Regions from separate parts of the Aeromonas bestiarum genome, predicted to be linked through region 2. Evidence: predicted binding sites of a transcription regulator. Region 2 holds the regulator's gene; each other region holds the start of a gene.
The links. The regulator sigma-54, encoded in region 2, starts transcription at its own class of promoters, with help from an activator protein. The targets are predictions, from matches to a motif close to TGGCACNGTTTTNGCTT.

Region 1 (8,125 bases), 2.0 Mb from region 2:
ACAAACATGTTTTCACCCATGGGTTGCAGGCCGGAGGCATTGACGAAGTCAGAGGTGTTGATCTGGCCCACCACCTGGGATGCCCCGTCCCCCTTGAGCTGTACGGATACCTGACCATCCTCTCCCACCGTCACACTCTGGGCGTTTTCGGGGATCTGGATTTCCGGTTGCAGTGGATAGCCGTTGCCCGGGGTGACTATGGTCCCTTCATCATTGAGGGTGAACTGACCGTTGCGGGTATAGGCGGCGCTGCCATCGGGCAACTGGATTTCGAAGTAGCCGCGGCCGCTGATCATCAGATCCAGCGAGTTGTCCGTGGTCTGCACGTTGCCCTGGCTGTGGTTCTTCTGGGTGGCAACGACCTTGGCACCGGCACCCAGCATCAAGCCGGACGGGAGCTCGGTATCCGCCGACGAGCGGCCACCGGGCTGGTTGATATTTTGGTAAAGCAGATCCTCGAAGATGGCCCGTGATTTTTTGAAACCCACGGTGCTGGCGTTCGCCAGGTTGTTCGAGGTGACCGCGATGTTGGTCTGCTGTGCATCCAAGCCGGTCTTGCTGATCCAGAGTGCAGGGTTCATTTAAAACTCCTTGATTAGCTGATACGCAGCAGCTGGGTTTGGGCTTCGTCGTTCTCTTCCGCGGTCTTCATTATTTTGACCTGAGTTTCGAACTGACGTTGCAACCGGATAAGGTTGGTCATCTCATCGACCACGTTGACGTTGCTGCCCTCGAGCGAGCCGGCGATGAGGCCGACATTGGCCGAGGCGGCCTCGGTCTGGCCATCCTTGCGACGAAACAAACCGTCCTGCCCCTTCTCCACCGCATCGGCGGCAGGCTTTACCAGTTTGATACGCTGAAAATCCTCGGGCAGGTTGGCCGCGGCGCCTTCGGGACGACCACTGATGGTGCCATCCCGATTGATCTCGATCTTTTCCATCGGCAACGGCAGCACTATGGGTTGGCCGCCGTCGTCCACGACATTGAGGCCGGTAGAGGTCTGCAGGTTGCCGGTCGCGCTCAGCTGCAGGTTGCCCATGCGGGTATAGGCTTCGCCCCCCTTGGGATCCTGCACCGCGATCCAGCCCTGACCGTCAACGGCCACGTCAAGATCCCGACCCGTGGTCATCAGCATGCCATGCTGCAGGTTCTGACCCGGCCGCTCCGTCATGGCGAACACCCGGGATGGCAGCCCTTCGCCGAACGCCTGCATGCTGCGCGCCTGCTCGAAGTCAGACTTGAAGCCTATGGTGTTGGCGTTGGCCAGGTTGTTGCCACGCACAGCCAGGCTGTTCATGTTCTCCTTGGCCCCGGACATGGCGATGTAAAGCAGGTGATCCATGGGATCCTCCGTCAAACTGATGACTCTGGAGAGAGAACTGCAATTTGAGTGCCAATACCGGCTCAGGAATACAAGGGGGGAGATAAAATAGGTGGGAAATGCCGAGAAAAAGGGCGCCGAGGCGCCCTTGTCATCATGTTATGACTTAACGGATCTGCAGTATGGTCTGCTGCAGCGAGCTGTTCACTTCCAGCGAACGGGAGTTGGCCTGGAAGTTACGCTGCGCCGTGATCAGGTTCACCAGCTGGGAGGTCAGGTCCACGTTGGATTGCTCCAGCGAGGAGGACTTGATGGTACCGAAAGTACCCGAGTTGGGAGTACCCGGCAGGGCATCACCGGAGAGCAAGGACTGGCGCCAGGAGGTATCCCCCACTTGGGTCAACCCTTGCGAGTTGGCGAACTTGGCCATGGCGACCATGGCCACTTTCAGGGTTGTGGCGTTGCTGTAGGTGGCGGAGACGATGCCATCTGGAGTTATCTCAACCTTGGTCAGACGGCCAACTGTGGAACCATCCTGGGTCAGCTTGTACACCTCAAACGGGGAGGAGAACTGGGTCACATTGGTGAGCTTGAGCTCCACCTGCTGGGTACCGTCGGCGCCATTGGTGATGAGGCCGGCCCCCGGTGTCCCCAGTGCTATGGTCTTGATGGTGGCAGGTGTAGTCGGCGTGATCATCTTGCCATCGGCATCGAAGGTGACGCGTGCAGCCAGTGGAGGGACTGCAGTAACACTCCCTGACATCGTAGTAGCGACACCACCGGCCACATCAATTGGTTTGTTACCCTCGTACATGTACATGCGCCAGGCGGTCGGGCTCGCAGGCTGGGTCACGTTCGCCGGGTCAGCCTCCTTGACGAAATATTGAGTAATGACATGGGGTGAGCCCAACGAGTCATAGATGGTGACCGAGGTCGACGCAGAATAACTCTTGTCATTTTTCGGATCGAAGATAGAGGCATCAGCAGCCGCATTCCCGGCCGCAAGGGGCTTGGCATCTGACGGAAAGTTGAAGCTTGCTTCAATTGTGCTGGTCTTGGTCGGCACACCGGCCTTGTCGGGGATCTGGATAGGCTTGGTGGCGTTGATGCTCACCGCCTTCGGCGTGCCATCCACGTTGACTTCATACCCCTGCAGGTAATGGCCCTGGTTGTTGACCATGTAACTGTTTTCATTGAGCTTGAAGGCCCCGGCCCGGGTATAGGTGCGATCCAGATTGGTCAGGCCGTCCGAGGTCACGAAGAAACCGTTGCCCTGAATGGCAAGGTCCAGCGAGTTGTTGGTGAACTGCAGCGCCCCCTGATGGAATTGCTGCGCAACAGCCCCCGTGGCCACACCATTACCGACTTGCGTCTTGGCATTGACGAAGATCGAGTTCGCATACACATCGGCAAATTCGGCTCGCGACTCCTTGAAGCCGATCGAGTTGACGTTGGCAATGTTGTTGGCAGTAACATTCAGATCTTTTTGTGCCGCGTTGACACCGCTCAAGGCATTGTTAAATGACATATCCAGCTCCTTAGATCGATGCTGTAGGCTTGGTCGTTGGTGGTGTGGTCTGGTTGGAATTGGTACCGGCAATCTCCAGGATATCCCCCAGAGAAATGGCCCCGAGTCCTTTCAATTTAACCAGGGTGGGAGAGGTGCCATTACCCAGGGTGACGCTTTCTACTCGCCCATAGGTCAAGGCTGAAATACTCTCTGATTTGCCGGCTACTGTGCCGGTCGCTTTAATCTGGTACTTGCCCTCTTTGACGGGCTTGCCGTCCTTGTCGGTCCCATCCCAGCTGAAGGCCACGTTACCCTGATGTTCTCCCTCAAGGGAGAAGGTCTTGACAACCTGCCCTTTTTCATCTTCCACCGTGATTTTCACGTTCGACATTGTCTTGTCGCCGACGGCAGCCACCCCGGAGATCTTGCCATCTTTTTCCAGATAGCCGGTATTGGAGGGGATCAGTACGTTCTGCCCCACCAGAGCGGAAGCCTGCAATGCCTGGCTGGAGGTCATCAAGGTATTCAGATTGCCCATCTGGGTCGACAGACTCGTGATCCCTTCCGAGGTCGACATCGATGTCATCTGGGACAACATCTGGGCGTTGTCTACCGGCTTGAACGGATCCTGATAAGAGAGCTGCATAGTCAGCAGCTTCAGAAACGACGCCTGATCCAGCTCTTTCTTGGGCGTCGTCGTCGTGCCAGTGGTCTGGGATGTGGTACGGCTGATGCCGTTCACACTACTTGTATCTGCCATCTGTGCTTACCCCTATCAGGACTTGCCAAGCTGAAGCGTCTGCTGCAGCATCTTCTTGGCAGAATCGGCAACCTGCACATTGGTCTGATAACTGCGTGAGGCATTGATCATGTCTGCCATCTCTTCCACCATGTTGACGTTGGGCTTGAAAATAAAGCCATCCTTGTCAGCCATGGGGTGGCCCGGGTTGTACTCCTTGAGCAAGGGGGCCTCGCTCTCGACAATCCCCTTCACCTCGACCCCGACGGATGCCTGCTTGTCTGACATGGCCTGATCCAGCTGAGCGGCAAAGATTGGCCGCCTGGCATGGTAAGTATTTTCCACACTGGAACTGACGCTGTCGGCGTTGGCCATGTTGCTGGCCACCGTGTTGAGTCGAACAGACTGTGCACTCATGGCCGAGCCTGCAATGTCAAAGACCTTGAACAAACTCATTACTGTTCTCCTTTCAGCGCCTTCAGCAGGCCACTGATCTTGCTATTCATAAATTCGAGGGAGGTCTGGTACTCAAGGCTGTTGCGCAAGAACTCGCTGCGCTCCTGCTGCACGTCTACCGTGTTGCCATCACCGGTGTCGGGCTGCAGAGGATTGCGGTACTGCGTCAGGCCAGGGGCATCCGACTGCAAGGCAAAGTGCTTCTCACTGGTCGTCGCCAGACCGAACCCCTGCTGATGCTGGGCCTCTTCCAGTGCCTGTGAGAAGTTGATATCCCTGGCTTTGAAACCCGGGGTATCCGCGTTGGCAATGTTGCTGGACAACACCTCTGCACGCTTGGAGCGAACGCTCAGCGCGTATTGATGAATACCAAATGCCTTGTCGAATGAAATTGCCATAGCACACCTCCTGCTTGATAAATTATTAGCAAGAGGTGTGCCAAAGGGGATTTAGGCGGGGATTATTTGACTTTGTAGACGATACCGGGATTGCAGCGGACCATTTCGAACCTGTCGGTCAGACCGGCCAGTGACTCGGAAGCCCCCAGCATCAGATAACCGCCGGGATTGAGACTGGCTGCGAACTGGTTGAGGATCTTGGACTTCACTTCCGGCGCAAAATAGATGAGTACGTTGCGGCAGAAGATGATGTCGAACTTGCCGAGCAGGCTGTAGCTCTCCAGCAGGTTCAGTGGCCGGAAAGTGGTCAATTTTCTGACACGCTCCACCACCCGCATCTTGTTGTCGCCATACGCTTCGAAGAACAGCTTCTTGCGCTCCGGCGACAGGCCGCGGGCCAGCGCCAGACTGTCGTACACCCCTTCCTTGCACTGGTTGAGCATGGTGCTGGAAATGTCCGTGCCCACGATCTGCACGCCACCGGGCAAGGTGCCTGGCTTCTTGACCTGCTGCTCCAGCGCCGTCATGGCGATGGAATAGGGTTCCTGGCCGGACGAGGAGGCTGCCGACCATATCTTGATCGGACGACCGCTCTTGCCAAGTTCAGGAAAGATCTTGTCCGTCAGCAACTGGAATGGATAGGTATCCCGAAACCACAGGGTTTCGTTGGTGGTCATGGCATCAACCACTGCCATTTTCAGGTCGCGCTCACGCACACTCATCGCTCGCGTAACCAGATCAGACAGACTCTCAATACCAAACTGAGTCATCAAGGGCGAAAGCCGACTCTTGACCAGATACTGTTTGTTGTCACCCAGCACGATCCCGCTCTGTACTGCCAGAAAGTTGCTGAATTGTTTGTATAAGTCGTCCGAAAGTGTCTTCATGCAGTTTGTTCTTCTTGATTAGAGTGCGCCTTGTACGGCCTTGGCCAATTCATCCGGCTGGAATTTGGCAATGAAATTGTTCGCACCGACTTTCTGCACCATGGCCTGATTAAACACCCCACTGAGGGATGTGTGCAGAATAACATGTAAGTCCTTGAGATTGGGATTGTTGCGGATCTCGGCGGTAAAAGTATAACCGTCCATTTCCGGCATCTCGATGTCCGAGATCACCAGGGCAATCTGATCCTTGATGGGGCCATTCTTGGCCATCTCCAGCAACATGTTGAGCGCCTCACGCCCATCCTTGGCCAGCACGCACTGCACGCCGATAGCCTCGAGGGCCCGTTGTACCTGCTTGCGAGCCACCGAAGAGTCATCCGCCACCAGCACGGGACGTCCCAGGGTCGGGTGATCCACGCTGGCTTCCACCAGCTCTTTGCTAACCTCGGTCGATACCGGCGAAATCTCGTTGAGGATGCGTTCAACGTCCAGGATCTCCACCAGCTCGCCATCCACCTCGGTGACCGCCGTCATGTAGTTGATGCGACCAGCCCCTTTGGGAGGGGGCAGAATGGATTCCCAGTTCATGTTGATGATGCGCTCGACCGAATGCACCAAGAAGCCCTGGATGGAACGGTTGTACTCGGAGATGATGATGAAGCACTTGGTCAGGTCCTCGATAGGACGCTTGCCCATCGCCATGCTGAGATCGATCACCGAGATGGTCTGGCCGCGGATATGGGCAACCCCGCGAATGCAGGAGTTCAGCTTGGGCATGACGGTCAAGGGGGGACATTGCAACACTTCACGCACTTTGAATACGTTGATGCCAAATCTTTGACGTCCATTGAGACGAAACAACAATAACTCCAACCGGTTTTGTCCCACCAGCTGGGTACGTTGGTTGACCGAGTCCAGAATACTGGCCATAAACACTCCCTAAAAACGCTTGGCACTAATCATGCATGCGTGTTGGCTTGCGTCAGACTATCGATGTCACTACAAACGAATTCTGAAGCAAGCATAGTTAAATATGGTGATATGCGTGAACAACTTATCGGCCTGCGAGCGAAAATGATTAGTAGACTTTTCCTCACCTTACTGCTGTTTTGCGGCATTTCTCACGCCACGGCATCCGAGGTGACCAGCTATCTGCAAGAAATGGCACAGGAGTTTGTGCTCGGCCAGCTCGATATTCCGCTCGATGCCCAGGCACAGGTACAAGCCGCCTCCATCGAGGAACGCCTGCCCCTGACCCGCTGCGAAGAGCATCTCACCATCAGTTTCCCCGCCAGGATGGAGGTGCGTCGCAACACTACCGTCTACCTCAAATGCGAGGAGGATAAACCCTGGGATCTCTATCTGCCGGTTCGGGTCAGCATACAGAAGCCCTATGTGACCGTTTCGGCGCCGGTGGCCAAGGGCGACATTCTCAGCGAAGGCATGCTGACGCTGGCCTATCAGGATCAGACGCTGATCCGTGGTGACTATCTCAGCGACCCGGCTCCCCTCATAGGCGTGCGCAGCAAGCGGGAGCTCAAACCGGGTCAGCCCATACGGCTCACCCAGGTCTGCGTGGTGTGCAAAGGCGATCAGGTCACACTCAGTGCAGAAAATAGCAGCATGCAAATCAAAACCATGGCCCGAGCCTTGCAAGATGGCAGCTTCGGAGACATGATCAGACTCGTCAATATTCGTTCAGGAAAAACGGTGCAGGGAAAAGTCAGCGCAGTCGGCGCCGTGGTGGTCACCTTCTGAATGTTTTAGGTTACTTTTTTCTAAAGTTCTGACGACCGTCACCGATAAACAGGTAAGCGAACAGCAAAGCAGACGAAGGTAAACACTATGGGTATCAACAATATCAACAACCTAGCGAACAATCGGTTGCAAAACACCGGTAGCAGCCAGGGTGCCAATACCAAACCAGCGACCTCGTCCCCCGACAACCGTGCGGCGACCGTCAAGACCGACTCCGTCTCCTTGACCAATGAGGCGCAGCAATTGCAACAGATGCAGAAAAACCTCAACTCAGCCTCTACCGGTAATGAAAGCCGGGTCGAGAGCTTGAAGAAAGCCGTGGCCAATGGTGAATATCAGGTCAACAGCGAGGCTGTGGCCAAGAAGATGTTCAGCTTTGAATCCAATCTGGACAAGCTGCTGGGATGATGGATTTACCTTCGCTGCTGCATACCCAAGACGAATACCTCTCCCAGATGCAAGGTTTGCTGGAGGAGGAATTCAACCTGCTCAGGCAGCACCAGGCACTGGCGCTGCCTGAGCTGGCAGAGCGCAAGCAGAAACTGCTTGCCGATATTGAAGTGCTGGATCAGACCCTGGCCCAGTTGCCCGAGCTGCAACAACAGCTGAATGCCTTTCCCGAGCAGATGCATCTTCTGCGTGAAAAGCTCGATGCCTGCCAGGAACAAAATGATCTCAATGGTCGCCTGCTCGAGCTCAGCATCGTCTCCAACCGCCGCCTGGCAAGCTTCCTCAGCAAGCTGCGCGATCGCAACTCCTTGACCTATGACGCCAAGGGCAATACCCGCTCCGGTACCCGCTCATTCGGCATCAAGGCCTGAGCTCTCTATTCTTTCTCTTTCCGCTTCCAGTTTTTCCTCACTGTCATCCCTGATCCGCGCCTTCGTCACACCTTACAAGGTCAGACGCAGCAAGGCCTCGCTATCTGCACAGGCATGGATGCTCAATACCCTGTCTTCATAGCGGCCATAGGTTGCCGCCAGCTCTCCCCGTGGAAAACAGATGGATCCCGGATTCATCAGCACCAGCTCCCCTTCCCGCTGCAACACGGGCATA
Region 2 (8,125 bases):
TCAGGTCGGAGATGGTGATCAGGTCATTGTTCAAACAATTGTCCATCCGGTGTAAATGAAGAGCGAATTTTATGGGCTAGTCTAGGTCTAAGCAACAGCAAGGAACAACTATTGAACAGCCCGCCAGCCCAAAAGCGCGACAGTTTTGTGTAACCAATTGTCTCTCTTTTAGGACCGAGAAGTATCCGATTCGCTTATCTCGACAGACTTTTTTATAATCCCGCAGCAAATTTCGGCCCGGAGCTGTGCCTTTATGTCTGTAAAGCCTGAAAAAGTGTCTGAACTGTTCGATTTTCGTCGCAGCGCCCGTACCGTGCTGGACATTGAAAAACAAGCGATTGATGGACTCTATCAGTACCTGAATGATGCCTTCGATCAGGCATGCAACCTGGTGCTGCGCTGCAGTGGCAAAATCGTGGTCACCGGCATGGGCAAGTCAGGTCATGTCGGGAGCAAGATTGCTGCCACCCTGGCCAGCACCGGCACCCCCGCCTTCTTCCTGCACCCTGGCGAAGCCAGTCACGGGGATCTGGGGATGATCTCCAGCGGCGATCTCATCATCGCCATCTCCAACTCGGGCGAGAGTGACGAGATCCTGGCCCTGCTGCCGGTGCTCAAACGCCGTGGCATCCAGTTGATCTGCATGACGGGCAATCCCGCCTCCACCATGGCCAAGGAAGCGAACGTGCACCTGTGCGTACGGGTCGAGAAGGAGGCGTGCCCGCTCGGGCTGGCGCCCACCTCCAGCACCACGGCCACTCTGGTGATGGGGGACGCCTTGGCGGTTGCCCTGCTGGAAGCCCGCGGTTTCACCGCCGATGACTTCGCCCTTTCTCACCCTGGCGGGTCGCTGGGCAAGCGGTTGCTGCTGCGGGTCGGTGACCTGATGCACAGCGGCGAGCTGTTGCCCCGGGTGGGGATAGATGCCACCATCAGCCAGGCGCTGCTGGAAGTGAGTCGCAAGGGGCTGGGGATGACGGCTGTCGTCGACGCCGATGGCCGGCTGGCCGGGCTCTTTACCGATGGTGACTTGCGCCGCATCCTGGATCTGCAGGTGGATATCCATCACACCCCGATCGCCAAGGTGATGACGGCCAACTGTGTTACCGTAGGACCCGAGATGATGGCGGCAGAAGCTGTCAAATTGATGGAAACCAGAAAGATCAACGGATTACTGGTAGTGGATGAGGACAAGCGCCCGCTCGGTGCCTTCAACATGCACGACCTGCTGAAAGCCGGAGTAATTTGATGCAAAACGTACCGACCCTCTACGGTCCGGTGACGCGCAGCCAGTATGACAGGGCGGCGCAGATCCGCCTGCTGGTGTGCGATGTGGATGGAGTCCTCTCCAACGGCCTCATCTATATGGGCAATGATGGCGAAGAGCTGAAGACCTTCTGTACCCGCGACGGCGCCGGCATGCGCGCCTTGCTCAACGCCGGGATCGAGATCGCCATCATCACGGGGCGCAATTCCCGCATCGTCAGCGACCGGATGAAGAGCCTGGGTGTGCAGCATCTGGTGCAGGGGGCGGATCAGAAGCTGCCCCACTTCGAGGCACTGCTGGCCAAGCTGGGACTGACGCCGGAGCAGGCCGCCTACATGGGTGATGACACCATAGATCTGCCGGTGATGCAGGCCTGTGGCCTTGGCATCGCCGTGGCCGATGCTCACCCACTGGTGCTGGCCCGGGCCGACATGGTGACCCGACTGGCCGGTGGGCTGGGTGCTGTACGCGAGGTGTGCGACCTGATACTGCAGGCACAAGGGCTGGGTGACTATCAGCCAGAGGCCTCGGTATGAGCAGACAGACGCTGCTGTTCGCCCTGCTTTTTCTGGTGGCGCTGGCCGCCTGGCAGCTCGGCGACATAGAGCTGGTGGCGGAGCCGACCGCCAAGGTCGAGAACTATCAGCCGGACTTCACCGCCAAGAATCTGGTCACCACCCGCTTTGACGCAGATGGGCGGCGCACCGAGCGGCTGGAGTCCGAGTATGCGGAGTATTACCAGCTCCTCGAACAGGCCACCTTCAACAAGCCGGTAGTCTACATGTTCGACAAGCAGGGCGAGGCCGAGTGGAAAGTCACGGCCGATACCGGCGTGCTCAACACGGATGACAACGTGATCCTGCGGGACAAGGTACATCTGGACGGCCTGCTGCCCGCCTCCTTCATCTCCACGCTGGATACCCCCTATATGGAGCTGGATCTGGTGACCCAGAACGTGAGAAGCAATCAGCAAGTCAGCATAGTGGGTAAGGATTTCCAGACCGAGGGCGTTGGCCTGAAGGGTCATCTGGAACGCAAATATTTTGAATTACTGGACCAGGGTCATGCCATCTATTTCAATGAAAAACGTTAATCTGGCCCTCGCGGCCCTGCTGCTGTGCGGCACCGTGAGCGCCAAAGAGTCCGACTTTGCCGAGAAGGTCTACGTGGATGCGGTCAAACAGGTGGCCGAGATGCAGGACAACCGCATCACCTTCAGTGACGATGTCATCATCACTCAGGGCACCATCAAGATTAAGGCCGACAAGGTAGTGGTGATCCGCTCCGGCGAGAAAGGGGCCGAGGTGATGACGGCCTATGGCAATCCCGCCACCTTCTTCCAGATCCTGGACAACGGCAAGCCGGTCAATGCCCACGGCAACAGCATCCGCTACGAGCTGAAGAACCGGCTGGTGACCATCACCGGCAATGGCCAGCTCAAGCAGGAAGACAGCCAGGTCAACGGCGATCTGATCCGTTACGACATCGTCAAACAGAAGATGATCGCCGAGAGCAAGGGCCCGACCCAGCGCGTCAAGACGGTGTTCCTGCCGGATCAGGTAGAGAACTTCGACAAGCCCGCCGATCAGAAGAAGCAGGGAAAATAAGCCATGGCAGTGTTGAAAGCAGTCGGCCTGCAAAAAAGTTACAAGCGCCGCATGGTGGTCAGCGATGTGAGCCTGGAAGTAGGTACCGGCCAGATCGTCGGATTGTTAGGTCCGAATGGCGCCGGCAAGACCACCTCCTTCTACATGATAGTGGGACTGGTGCAGAGCGATGCCGGTCTCATCACCATAGACGATCAGGACATCAGCCTGCAGCCCATGCATATCCGAGCCCGCAACGGCATCGGCTATCTGCCGCAGGAGGCCTCCATTTTCCGCCGCCTGTCGGTGTTCGACAACCTGATGGGGGTCATGCAGACCCGCAAGGGGCTGAGCCGCGAAGAGCGGGAAGACAAGGTCGAACAGCTGCTGGAAGAGTTCAATATCACCCACATTCGCGACAACCTGGGTCAGAGTCTGTCCGGGGGGGAGCGACGCCGGGTCGAGATCGCCCGCGCGCTGGCGGCCGAGCCGCGTTTTATCCTGCTGGATGAGCCGTTTGCCGGGGTCGACCCCATTTCTGTGATAGACATCAAGAAGATCATCCAGCATCTGAAAGATAGAGGCCTGGGCGTCTTGATCACCGACCACAACGTCAGAGAGACTCTGGACGTATGCGAGAAGGCTTATATCGTCAGCCACGGCAAGATGATTGCCGAAGGTGCGCCGGCCGAGATACTGGCCGATGAACAGGTCAAGCGCGTCTATTTGGGCGATCAATTCAGTCTATAGTAAGGGGGCATCTCTTCATTTCCTGTGACGACTGCCTCGCTGAACATAAGGATATCCCGACGTAGATGAAGCCGACATTACAGTTGCGTCTCGGTCAGTCCCTGACCATGACGCCGCAATTACAACAAGCGATTCGTCTGCTCCAGCTCTCCACCCTGGAACTCCAGCAGGAAATTCAGCAAGCGCTCGATAACAACCCCTTGCTGGAGCAAGAGGAGAATGAGGTGCAGGAGACCAGCCCGGAAGAGCCGGTCGACGCCAGTCAGCTCGACTCCAGCGATGCCATGGCCCAGGATCAGATGCCGGACGAGTTGCCGGTGGATACCACCTGGGAGGATGTCTACTCGGCCGGCACGGCCCAGAGCGCAGGCCCCATCCACGATGGGGAAGACAGCGTCTATCAGGGCGAAACCACCGAGAATCTGCAGGACTATCTGCTGTGGCAGATGCGACTCACGCCGTTCAGCGATCTGGATGCCGCCATAGCCCTCGCCATCATAGATGCCATCGACGACTCCGGTTATCTGACCGTCTCCCTCGAAGATATACAGGCGGCGGTGAGCAGCGAGGATGTCGAGGTGGAACTCGACGAGGTCGAGGCCGTGCTCAAGCGAGTGCAGCATTTCGATCCGGTCGGCATCGCCGCCCGTTCGGTACAGGAATGCCTGTTGATCCAGCTCGGTCAATACGCCCCCGAACTGCCCTGGCTCACCGAGGCCAGAGAGGTGATCAACGAGCACATGGACTTGCTCGGCAATCGCGATTATCGCACCCTGGCGCGCAAGACCCGGCTCAAGGAGAGCGACCTCAAGGAGGTACTGGATCTCATCCAGCAGCTGGAGCCCAGACCGGGCAATGGCATCATACAGAGCGACTCCCAGTACGTGATCCCGGATGTGACCGTGGTCAAGAAGGGTACCAAATGGGTGGTCGAGCTCAATCCCGATTCCGCGCCGCGCATCCGGGTCAACGAGACCTATGCCGCCATGGCACGCCAGGCGCGCACCAGCCAGGACACCCAGTTCATCCGTTCCCATCTGCAAGAGGCGAAGTGGTTCATCAAGAGCCTGGAGAGTCGCAATGACACCCTGCTCAAGGTGGCCAGCTGCATTGTCGAGCAGCAACAGGGCTTTTTCGAGTATGGTGAAGAGGCCATGAAGCCCATGGTGCTCAACGACATCGCCGAAGCGGTAGAGATGCATGAGTCAACTATCTCCCGGGTAACGACCCAGAAATACATGCATACGCCCCGCGGCATCTTCGAACTGAAGTTTTTTTTCTCCAGTCATGTGAATACCGAAGGAGGAGGAGAGTGCTCATCGACCGCAATTCGCGCGCTGATCAAGAAGCTGGTGACGGCAGAGAATCCCGCCAAGCCGCTAAGTGATAGCAAGATCGCGGATTTGCTGGCCGAACAGGGTATTATGGTGGCGAGACGCACGATCGCAAAGTACCGTGAATCCTTGTTGATCCCGCCATCCAATCAGCGCAAACGCCTGGTTTAGGCAAAACAAAAGGAAGACGTTATGCAAATTAACCTGACCGGACACCATGTCGAGATCACCGAAGCTCTGCGTGATTATGTGAACAACAAATTTGCCAAACTCGAGCGTCACTTTGACCACATCAACAATGTTCATGTGGTGTTGAGCGTAGAAAAACTGAACCAGATCGCCGAAGCCAAGCTGCATGTCAGCGGTGGCGAGGTGTTCGCCAATTCACAGCATGCCGACATGTATGCTGCGATTGATACCCTGCTGGACAAGCTGGATCGGCAGATCATCAAGCACAAAGATAAGTTAAATCAAAAATAACTATGCAACTTGAACACATACTGAGTCGGGACTGCACCAAAAGTGCGGTCCCTTGTACCAGCAAGAAACGCGCCCTTGAGATCATCAGTGAATTAGCCGCTGAGCGCCTGGGGACCTCTCGTCAGGCGTTATTCGAGTGCCTGCTGGCCCGAGAAAAGATGGGCAGTACCGGTATCGGTGCCGGTATCGCCATTCCCCACGGCCGGATCGGTGACGAGTTTCCGCCGACCGCCATCCTGATGACCTTCGCAGAGCCTATCCCCTTCGACTCCATCGACAATCAACCGGTTGACCTGCTCTTTGCCCTGCTGGTGCCGGAAAGCGAGTGCAAGCAGCACCTCAAGACCCTTTCCCTGATGGCATCCAAACTGGGTGACAAGGCGGTTTGCCGCCAGTTGCGCCAGGCAACCAGCGATGAAGATCTCTATCAGATCATGACCTCGGCCTGATATGCAGGCCCCCGTCATGACTCCAAGCGGTGAGGGAACAAGATGCAATTAATAGTGGTAAGTGGGCGCTCCGGCTCGGGCAAGACAGTTGCCCTGCGTGTGCTGGAGGATCTCGGTTATTACTGCGTGGATAACCTGCCGGTCAACCTGCTGCCCCAGCTGATCGTCTCGGTCGAGAGCCAGTATGACAAGCTGGCGGTCAGCATAGACGTGCGCAACCTGCCGGTGAGCCCGGACAAGCTGGAGACCCTGCTGGCCCAGGTGCGCAACGAGGGCCGGGTCGAATTTTCCAGCTTCTTCTTCGATGCGGAAAACTCCACCCTGCTCAAGCGTTACGGCGAGAGTCGCCGGTTGCATCCTCTGTCGCGCAAACAGCTGTCGCTGGATGAGGCGATCCGGGAGGAGACCCACCTGCTGGCACCGCTCTCCTCGACCGCCGACCTGCGCATCGACACCACCAACCTCAGCATTCACGACCTGAGCGAGCTCATCAAGACCCGGGTGCTCGGCAAGAAAGAGAATGAGCTGGTGCTGGTGTTCGAGTCGTTCGGCTTCAAGTACGGCATCCCCAAGGACGCCGACTTCGTGTTCGATGCCCGCTTCCTGCCCAATCCGCACTGGATCCCCGAACTCAAGCCCTTTACCGGCAAGGACGAGCCTGTGGCCCGCTACCTCTCCAGCCAGCCGGACGTGATGCAGTTCATCCTGCAGATTGAGAACATGCTGGCGACCTGGCTGCCGCATCTGGAGCGCAACAATCGCAGTTATGTGACTGTGGGGATAGGTTGCACCGGTGGTCAGCACAGATCCGTGTTCATCGCCGAACAGCTGGCCAGCGCATTCCGGCTGCTGGGCAAGAACGTCCAGATCCGCCACCGCACCCTCGACAAGAGTGCGCCGCAATATTGATGGACCAATAGGGAGATCAGATGACCGTCTCAGCCTCGGTGGAAGTCAAAAACAAACTGGGTATGCATGCGAGGCCGGCCATGATGCTATTCGAGCTGGTGCAGGGCTTCGACGCCCACGTGCTGCTGCGCAACGAGGATGGCATAGAGGCCGATGCGGACAGCGTGATCGGCCTGCTGATGCTGGATTCCGCTCAGGGCAAGCAGGTGGAGGTGCAGGTGGAGGGCCCCGAAGAAGTGGAGGCGCTGGCTGCCGTGGTGGCACTGTTCACCTCCGGCTTCAACGAGGAGTGACTCACTCCCCGTCCTGGTTCAGGAACCGGTGCGCGCCAGCCCCTTGAAGCTGGCAAAATCCCGACAAGCCAGCAAATTTTTGCTGGCTTTTTCGTTCATCAGCGCCAGAAACAGGTCGTAGAGCCCCATCGCCTCTTCGTAGTCCGCCTTGCTGATGGCCAGCACGAAGATGAGGGTGGCTGTCTCGCCATTGCCCCAGTCAATCCCTTGGGGGGCCAGCACTGTATAGACCAGGGTGCGCCGCGCCAGCAGGCCGAGGGAGTGGGGCAGGGCTATGCCTTCCCCCAGCAGGGTGGAGACGATGCGCTCCCGCTCGTGCAACGAGCTTCTGAATCCGCTCTCCACCCGATCTTCGGCCTCCAGCTGATCGCAGATCCTGGCAAACAACTGGCTCTGGCTGAGTGGCTCACTTACCACCATGAAGTGGTCGGCATCGAAGTATTTGTCGAGCAGGTAGGGGCGGGTGCGGTCGATCAGCACCAGCTTGCCGAGCTGCTCCAGCTGATACTGGGTCGGGAAGGGGGCGACTTGCACCACGGGCGCGTTCTTCTCGGCCACCTTGACGGTGCTGATGACGAAGTCTTGCTCGATCCGCGCCAATCCCTCGTAATCTCGCACCGACTCCAGTGTCGTCAGCTGGAGCTGGGGGTATTCCCGCTTGATGCGCGCCTCCAGCACCCGGAAGGTAGCGTTGCCGGCGTCACACAGCAGCAGCGCCTGGGGGCGACGGGTATAGCCGATGTCATAGTGGCGCTCCAGCCCGACTCCGATATGGATCACCAGATAACCTATCTCGTGATGGGTCAGCCGGTAGGGAGTCTGCCTGATCCACTCAGAGATGGCCGCCAGCGTGATGTCGTAGGCGAGGGGATAGTACTGCTTGATGTGATCCGCCAGCGGATTGTGGCTGCCAATCTGGTATTTGACCCGCAGCAGCATGGCGCTGATATGGGTCTGCAGATCCGCCCGCAACTGCAGATCTCCGCGCAGATCATAGGGGTAGTGCTGCTGGATATAGGTGAGCAGATGCTCGACCAGCTGCTCGCTCTCGGCGGCC
Region 3 (8,125 bases), 1.0 Mb from region 2:
TTTAATGACCTGTGCGGCCAGATCCGGTTCGTTCGCCACCAGCGCACGCACCGCCTTGAGCAAGTCCTCGTCACGGTGCAGATCCGGCAGTTTCAGATGGCCGTCACGTACCCCGAACACAGGCTCGGAATCGGCCTGAGCCGCCAGCAGACTGAGCTCGTCATCCCCACCCAGCACTATGCTGTTGTCCATATCCAGATCCCCTTCCGGACGTGCATCCGGGTAGAGCAGGCGTTTGAGCATGGGGCGCACCACTGTCACGATCAACACTATGATGACCAGCACCGAGGCGGCGATGCGCACCGCGCGCCAGAACCAGGGCTGCTCGTAGATGGGCGCTTCGGCCACGTTCTCAAGCTCTGGCCGGTTGAACGGGATGGCGACCACTTCCAGAGTATCACCGCGGGTCACGTCAAAGCCAAGCCCGCCGCTCAGCAAACGGCGCAGGGTATCGAGCTCTGGCTGGGTGCGCGCCTCGCGGGTCACCTTGCCGTCGGCGGCGGTGATTGATTTGTAATCCACCGCGACCGAGACCGTCATGCGGCGAATGCCGCCCATCTGACGCCGGATATGGCTGACTGTGGTATCCAGTTCGAAGTTGCGGGTCGCCTCCTTGCGGGAGCGGCCGGAGGCAGCGGCGCTGGCATCGGCATTGGGGCCGGTCGCTTGCTGGGGAATATTGGAGGCGGCGGGCGGCTGGTTGGAGAGGGCGCCGGGTACACCGCCGCTGCTGCCATTGGCGCTGTTTTCTTCCAGGGTCATCTCGGAGCGCACGGCCGGCAAGTCCGGGTTGTAGGTCTTGCGGGTCTGTTCCTGCTGGGAGAAGTCGAGGGAGAGATCGACCTCCGCCGTATAATTGTCGGCGCCGAGCACGGGGATCAGGATGGCGTCAATTTTTTGTTTGTACTCCACCTCCTGCTTCTGCTGCATCGCAAACTCCTTGCGAGTCTGGGCAGAGACGGGATCCTGGGAACCCGAGTTGAGCAGGCGGCCGTTCTGATCGGTCACAGTGACGCGGGTCGGCTCCAGGCCGTGCACGGCGGAGGCGACCATGTCGACGATGGAGTCCACTTCCCCCTGGCCGAGGGCGTTGCCCTTGAGGTTCAGCACCACGGTCGCGCTGGGTTTGCGCTCGTTGCGGGCAAACACGTTGTCTTTCGGAATGGCCAGCAGCACCTGGGCCTTGGCCACGTTCTGGAACTGCTCGATGGCACTCGCCAGCTGACGCTCACGGCTCAGCTTGAGGCGCTCCGTCTCCATGCGCTGGCTGACGCCGAAGCTGGAATCCTTGAGCAAGATGGACTCGCCATCGTTGCTGGCATCGGTATTGGTGGCGAGACCGGCACGGGTCAGGCGCAGGCGGATATCGGCATATTTTTCGGCGCTGACCAGCACGCTCTTGCCATCCACCTCATAGGGGATCTTCTGCTGATCCAGATAATCGAGGGTCGACACCAGCTCCTGGGTATTGTAGGTACCCAGCGGACGCATGTCCGGCTCCTTGCCCCACAGCAGGATGAAAACGGCGATCGCCAGACAGATGGCCAGCCCCAGGATCAGGGTGATTTGCCGCAGCACATCCGTGTTGGACAGGAAGCCGAGTGCGGAGCTCTTCTGCTCATTCTCATCGAGAGCGGCGGAGCCCTCATCGTTCATCAGCAGTTCGCCGTTTTGGTCAGTAGCCACGATTTATGTCCTTATTACTGACATGTTCATGATGCTCAGTCACCACGATTTACGATCCTTATACCGGCATGTTCATGATGGTCTTGTAGGCATCGACCATCTTGTTACGCACCTGCACAGTCGCCTCGAAGGCGATGGAGGATTTCTGGCCAGCGATCATCACCTCGGACAGGTCGATAGACTTGTCACCCATGTCGAAGCGAGTACGCAGATCGTTGGCGGCCCCTTGCAACTCGTTGACGTTGCCGAGGGCCTGCTGCAGCAACTGACCAAAGTCGGACGTGACCTGACGACCGGGCTGAGCCAGCGGTGTCGCCCCGGATTCCACCTTGAGTGCCTGCATCTCTTGCATCAGGCTGCTTGCACTAATTTCCATATTTCATCCCCAGACAAATCATTGACGCTGACAGCGAATAAGCAATTAGAGTGCCAATGCGCTCGAGGCGAGTGATGAGGGGCATGAAACGAACGCAAGGCAGCCGGTGTGAGGGCAAGATTTCAGCAAGGCGGAGCACAACAAACATGGCCCGCATAATGCGGGCCATGTTCGGGGGATGAGCGGCATCCTACTTTTTGGTCAGATCCTCGTCCACCCAGTATTTGGATCCCGAGATGTTGGCATCGAGCAGCAAGCCCTTCTCGCCGATCTGGTAGATGGCCATGCCGCCGTTGTATTTGGCTCTGAGCTCGGCGCTCTCCTTGCCCGCCACGGCTCCCACCTCCGAGGTGGCCTCCCAGCCCTGGGTCACGAAGGCGTCGAACCTGGCCTTGTCTTCAAACAGGATCACCTGCTGGTAGAACTTGCCGCCGAGCCCGGCCGCGAGCCCGGCGCCGAACATCTTCATGTAGGTGTGCTTGCCGCTGGTGCGATTGACCGCCACCCCGGCGCCCTGATTGGTGTGCAGCATCAGGGAAAACTTGCGCGAGTCGAACACCGCATAGCCATAAGCCTTGTCAAACAACAACTTGGCGGAAGGTTGCTGGTTGAACAGTCGCACCAGCGCGGTATCGGCCATGGTATCGAGGGCGAGTCGCGCCTCCTCGGCCGTCTTGGGCTCGAGCATCTCGTCGAGTTTCTTGTCGGCCACCACCAGCCACTCCTTGCCGGTCGCCATGCTCTTGTCGGTCCAGACCCCGGCGGTGTTGAACGCCTCCGAGCCCCACTGTGAGACGGACGCCCAGGTCGCCTTGGAGAAGTCGGTGACGCTCCGCCACGCCTCCTTGCTGGTGTCACTCACAGCACTCCCCAGGTCGGTCGCGGCCGCCTTCAGCTTCGCCCAATCGGCCAGGCCGGGGGTCGACGCCAGTGCCAGCGTCGTTGCAATCACCAGGAATCGAATCTTCATGCTGTTCTCCACCTTCTGTGATGAGTCGATGGTCACAGTAGCAGATTTGGACGACGCCGGATCGGGCTATGCTCACGGCGCGGTCAAGCAATGACGCAGCCCCTGGCCGCCATCGACACCCGAGCGTCTGTGCACGAGGGCGCCTGGCGCCCTCGTGATCATTGCTCATGTCTGCGCTTATGACTTGAGGCGCTTGCCGCTCGCATCCACCACCTGCTCGCCATCCTCCTTGGCGAAGGCCCCTTTTTGCTGATCGGGCAAAATATCGAGCACCAGCTCCGACGGGCGGCACAGCCTGGTGCCAAGGGGCGTGACGACTATGGGGCGGTTGATAAGGATCGGATGGGCCAGCATGGCATCGATAAGCGCCTCATCGCTGAAGCTACCTTCCGCCAGCCCGAGCGCCTCGTAGGGGGGCACGTTCTTGCGCAGCAGCTCGCGCACCGGCATCCCCATGGCGGCGATCAGCGCCACCAGCTGGTCGCGGGAAGGCGGCGTCTCCAGATAGTGGATCACGGTGGGCTCGACGCCGCTGTTGCGAATAAGCGCCAGTGTGTTGCGGGAGGTACCACATTCCGGGTTGTGATAGATGGTGATTGCACTCATTTGCGTGTCTCTCATGGCTTAAGTGAATAAAAACATTGGATAAAAAGGGTTAGCGGCGCAGGCCCGCCTCGTACCAGGGTTTGCTGGCGTTGACCACTCGCACCACCAGCAGCATGACAGGCACCTCGATCAACACGCCGACGACAGTGGCGAGCGCCGCGCCGGAGTGAAAGCCGAACAGGCTGATGGCGGCGGCCACCGCCAGCTCGAAGAAATTCGATGCCCCTATCAGGGCAGAGGGGCCGGCCACCGAGTGCTTCTCCCCCACCTTGCGGTTGAGCCAGTAGGCGAGTCCCGAGTTGAACAGCACCTGGATCAGGATCGGCACCGCCAGCAGGGCGATGACCAGCGGCTGCTCCATGATGGCGTTGCCCTGAAAGGCGAACAGCAGCACCAGGGTGAGCAACAGGGCCGCCACCGACCAGGGCTGGATACGGGCCATGACACCATCGAAACTGGCCTGCCCCTTTTTCAGCAGCGCCTTGCGCAGCAACTGGGCGATGACCACAGGGATGACGATATAGAGCACCACAGAGGTGAGCAGGGTATCCCAGGGCACCACTATGCTGGAGACCCCGAGCAGCAGCGCCACCAGCGGGGCGAAGGCAAACACCATGATGAGGTCGTTCACCGCCACCTGCGACAGGGTGAAGTAGGGATCGCCGTTGGTGAGGCGACTCCAGACAAACACCATGGCGGTGCAGGGCGCCGCCGCCAGCAGGATCAGGCCCGCCACGTAGCTGTCCAGTTGATCCGCCGGCAGCCAGTCGGCAAACAGCACGCGGATGAAGAGCCAGCCGAGAAAGGCCATGGAGAAGGGCTTGACCAGCCAGTTGATCAAGAGGGTCACGCCTATCCCCTTCATATGGCCCTTCACCTGATGCAGGGCCCCAAAGTCGATCTTGAGCAGCATGGGGATGATCATCACCCAGATGAGCAGCCCCACCGGCAGGTTGACCTTGGCCACCTCCATGGCGCCGATCGCCTTGAACAGATCCGGCAATCCCTGCCCCAGACCAATGCCCACCAGAATGCAGAGCAGCACCCAGGCGGTGAGATAACGTTCAAAAAAGCCGATGGCAGGGGCTGCCTTGGCATCACAGATTGCAGACATAAAAGCTCCCGATGCGGCGCAATCCCGCATCTTCTATTTGTTCAAAACAAGGTTCAAAACAAGGTTCAAAAAAAGGGTTCATAACAAGTTGACGGCATATTCAAGCCGCCCTGGCAACGCACCGGGCCAGCGATTCAATGGTGCTGACAGAGGCGGCGCAGGGCGTCCGGCCCCACCGGCTCTTCGGCCAGCAGCGGCACCACTGCGTAGCGGCTGGCATGCAACTGTTCAACCGCCTCGATATGGGGCAACTGGCGCTCGGCCCGCAGTTGCAGCAAAGGCGAGCTGACCGCCTCCTGCTGCAAACTGTGGTTGATGAGCCAGCCCCAGGGCTCGATCCCGGCGCGGCGCAAGTCGGCCTGCAGGTTGGCCGCCTCCTGCACCGGCGTGGGCTCGGGCAGGGTGACGATCAGCACCTTGGTCTGTTTGGGGTCCTGCAGCTGCATCATGGGGGTGGTGAAGTGCAGCCCCTTGCTGCCCATCTGGCGAGCGATCTCTCTGTGATAGGCGCCGGTGGCGTCGAGCAGCAGCAGGGTGTGGCCCGTGGGGGCGGTATCCATCACCACAAAGCGCTTGCCCGCCTCGCGTATGATGCGCGAGAAGGCCTGAAACACGGCGATCTCCTCGGTACAGGGGGAGCGCAGATCCTCCTCCAGCAGCGCCCTCCCCTGCTCGTCCAGCACCGCCCCCTTGGTGGCCAGTACCTGGGCACGGTAACGTTCGGTCTCGGCGTGGGGGTCGATGCGGCTCACCTCAAGATGGGGCAGGCTGCCTGCCAGCGTCTCGCTCAGGTGAGCGGCGGGATCCGAGGTGGTGAGGTGCACCGGCAGGCCGCGACTGGCCAGCTCCACCGCCACGGCGGCCGCCAAGGTGGTCTTGCCCACTCCCCCCTTGCCCATCAGCATGATGAGGCCGTGGCCATCGGCGGCCAGCTCGTCCACCAGCGTCCCCAGATCGGGTTGGGTCACACTGTCGTGAGGCTGGGCAACGGATACCTGACTCCCTTTGGATGCACAGGGTTGCAGCAACTGACGCAGGCTCTCAACGCCCACCAGATTGGTGGCAAGCAGCGGGATCGTATCCTGCGCCAGGGCCCTGAGGGCCAGCGGCATGGTAGAGAGGGCCTGCTGCTCACGCTGCCAGAGGGCCTGGGCCAGAGCATCACCGGCGATGGCGCCCTCGGGGAAGAGGCCATTGATGACGAGCTGCTGATTCATGAGCCCGATGGCGGCCAGCTCCTCATGGGTGCGGGCCACTTCCCGCAGGGTAGAACTTTGGGCGCGAGCCACCAGCACCAGCCGGGTGTGGGCAGCATCAGCCAGCGCGGCGACGGCGTCGGCGTACTGGCTGCGCTGTTTTTCCAGCCCCGCCAGCGGGCCAAGGCAGGAGGCATCCCCCTTGCCCTGCTCCAGAAACTCGCTCCAGGCCCCCGGCAGTTGCAGCAGGCGTATGGTGTGGCCTGTGGGCGCCGTATCGAACACTATATGGTCATACTCGGCCAGCAGCGCCGGATCGGTCAGCAGGGCAGTGAACTCGTCAAAGGCGGCAATCTCTGTGGTGCAGGCACCGGAGAGCTGCTCCTCTATGCTGCGCACCACACTCTCGGGCAACTTGCCGCGCACAGGCCCGACGATCCGCTCCCGATAGGCCCTGGCCGCTGCGGGGGGGTCTATCTCCAACGCCGACAACCCCGGCACAGCCGCGATGGCGGTGATGTGATTGCCGATGGTGGTGGCAAACACCTGCCCCACGTTGGAGGCGGGATCCGTGCTCACCAGCAGCACCCGCTTGCCGGCATCGCACAGTGCCACGGCACTGGCGCAGGCCAGCGAGGTCTTGCCCACCCCGCCCTTGCCGGTGAAGAAGAGAAAGGGGGGCGGATCGGTCAGAAACTGAAACATGACGAACTCCTGTCGACAGAGTGGCGAGCCCGGCTGGGCAATCTGGGTTGACGCAGGGGATCAGCAGCAACCGCTGCCGGAGCAGCAATCACCCTTGACGATCCCCTTGATGGCCGCTTGCGGCGCGGGTAGACCCGCATAGCGGGCCAGCTCGCTGCGGCTCGGATAGCGGCCGGTCAGCACCACCTGCCCCTCCACCAGCACCAGCGGCAGCCCCTCCTCCCCCGCGTGGGTCAGAAAGGCGCTGACGGCCGGCGTCTCGGCAAACTGCATCGGCTGCTGCGCCAGATTGAAGCGCTCGATGGCAACCCCCTGCTCCTTGGCCCAGGCAAGGTCGGCGGCAAAGGTGACCAGCGCCTGCTCGACCTGGGTACCGCAGACACCGCTGGAGCAGCAGAGAGCGGGATCAAAAATCTGAATGGCTGACATGGCATTACTCCTTGTTGCAGCAGGGCTGCGCGGGCAGAACATGGGGAGAGCAGGCGGACTCGGCGCGCATCATGCCGCACGCCTCGGGATGGCCGGCGCAGCACTCCTCGGTGAGATAACCGATCAGGTCCAGCATCAGGGGAATGTTGGCGCGGTAGCGCAGAAAACGCCCCTCCTGCGCCACCGACAGCAGGCCGGCATTGAGCATGGCCTTGAGGTGAAACGACAGGGTATTGGGGGCGACATCGAGCTCGCTGGCCAGTTCGCCGGCGACCCGCCCATCCAGCCCCGCCTTCACCAGCAGCCGCCACACATCCAGCCGAATGCCGGAGGCGAGCGATTCAAACACCTTGGTGGCCGTCTCTTTATTCATGCTGTTCACCTTTGTTCTCAGACTCATGATTTCAACTATACAAGAACTATTGAAATGATCAAGTCGCAAGCAAGGATCCGCAATGAGTCACCCCTTGCCAACCGGCATCGCCAAGCCTCATCACATCAGGGCAATTCGCTGGCGCCGCTCGTGCTGCGCGTTCGGATCAGCCGATCATGCATCCGAATCACATCTTCCCTTAACTGGCATATGCTAATTACCATGGAGATATATGGCATATGCCAATCAGGAGCCCCCATGCCCAGACCCAAGATTGCCCGCCAGATCTGTGGCCGCCCCGCCAACAGCTGCTTCAAACCCAATGGCCGCCCCATGCACCAGCTGGAGCAGATCACCCTGGCCGCCGACGAGTTCGAGGCGCTGCGGCTGGTGGATCTGGAAGGCATGCAGCAGCAACAGGCCGCCCTGGTGATGGGCGTCTCCCGCCAGACCCTGGCCAACATACTGAAAAAAGCGCGCTACAAGGTGGTGAACTGCCTGAGCCAGGGCAAGGCCCTGATGATGCAGGCCGGCGACCCCGACCCCCATGGAGAAGACTTTCAATGAATCAAGCAGATAACCAGGCAAGCAACAGCGCCGTCATGCTGAGCCAGGGCCGGCTTGCCGCTCACTTCACTCGCGCCGAACAGCTGCAAATCATGAGCCCGGA

Region 1: flgA (flagellar basal body P-ring formation chaperone FlgA) is a predicted target of sigma-54. The motif match lies at 6,262-6,278, and genes of this name have one in related genera.
Region 3: fliE (flagellar hook-basal body complex protein FliE) is a predicted target of sigma-54. The motif match lies at 2,102-2,118, and genes of this name have one in related genera.

Annotation. Positions count from the first base shown of each region.
Region 1 covers NZ_CP064746.1:1,537,842-1,545,966, reverse strand. The annotation lists gene flgG (flagellar basal-body rod protein FlgG) at 1-581, opposite strand, end outside; gene flgF (flagellar basal-body rod protein FlgF) at 596-1,342, opposite strand; gene flgE (flagellar hook protein FlgE) at 1,488-2,849, opposite strand; gene IU367_RS07350 (flagellar hook assembly protein FlgD) at 2,860-3,591, opposite strand; gene flgC (flagellar basal body rod protein FlgC) at 3,607-4,026, opposite strand; gene flgB (flagellar basal body rod protein FlgB) at 4,026-4,424, opposite strand; gene IU367_RS07335 (CheR family methyltransferase) at 4,487-5,311, opposite strand; gene IU367_RS07330 (chemotaxis protein CheV) at 5,330-6,241, opposite strand; gene flgA (flagellar basal body P-ring formation chaperone FlgA) at 6,464-7,069, shown strand; gene flgM (flagellar biosynthesis anti-sigma factor FlgM) at 7,157-7,477, shown strand; gene IU367_RS07315 (flagella synthesis protein FlgN) at 7,474-7,890, shown strand; gene yfcE (phosphodiesterase) at 7,963-8,125, opposite strand, start outside.
Region 2 covers NZ_CP064746.1:4,289,439-4,297,563, reverse strand. The annotation lists gene mlaF (phospholipid ABC transporter ATP-binding protein MlaF) at 1-46, opposite strand, end outside; gene IU367_RS19950 (KpsF/GutQ family sugar-phosphate isomerase) at 254-1,249, shown strand; gene kdsC (3-deoxy-manno-octulosonate-8-phosphatase KdsC) at 1,249-1,803, shown strand; gene lptC (LPS export ABC transporter periplasmic protein LptC) at 1,800-2,360, shown strand; gene lptA (lipopolysaccharide transport periplasmic protein LptA) at 2,347-2,874, shown strand; gene lptB (LPS export ABC transporter ATP-binding protein) at 2,878-3,603, shown strand; gene IU367_RS19925 (RNA polymerase factor sigma-54) at 3,669-5,108, shown strand; gene hpf (ribosome hibernation promoting factor) at 5,130-5,417, shown strand; gene ptsN (PTS IIA-like nitrogen regulatory protein PtsN) at 5,420-5,866, shown strand; gene rapZ (RNase adapter RapZ) at 5,909-6,775, shown strand; gene npr (PTS phosphocarrier protein NPr) at 6,796-7,068, shown strand; gene IU367_RS19900 (BglG family transcription antiterminator) at 7,087-8,125, opposite strand, start outside.
Region 3 covers NZ_CP064746.1:3,285,113-3,293,237, forward strand. The annotation lists gene fliF (flagellar basal-body MS-ring/collar protein FliF) at 1-1,686, opposite strand, end outside; gene fliE (flagellar hook-basal body complex protein FliE) at 1,745-2,062, opposite strand; gene befA (beta cell expansion factor BefA) at 2,253-3,032, opposite strand; gene arsC (glutaredoxin-dependent arsenate reductase) at 3,210-3,638, opposite strand; gene arsB (ACR3 family arsenite efflux transporter) at 3,688-4,752, opposite strand; gene arsA (arsenical pump-driving ATPase) at 4,887-6,653, opposite strand; gene arsD (arsenite efflux transporter metallochaperone ArsD) at 6,714-7,082, opposite strand; gene IU367_RS15245 (ArsR/SmtB family transcription factor) at 7,087-7,455, opposite strand; gene IU367_RS15250 (DUF134 domain-containing protein) at 7,714-8,022, shown strand; gene IU367_RS15255 (NifB/NifX family molybdenum-iron cluster-binding protein) at 8,019-8,125, shown strand, end outside.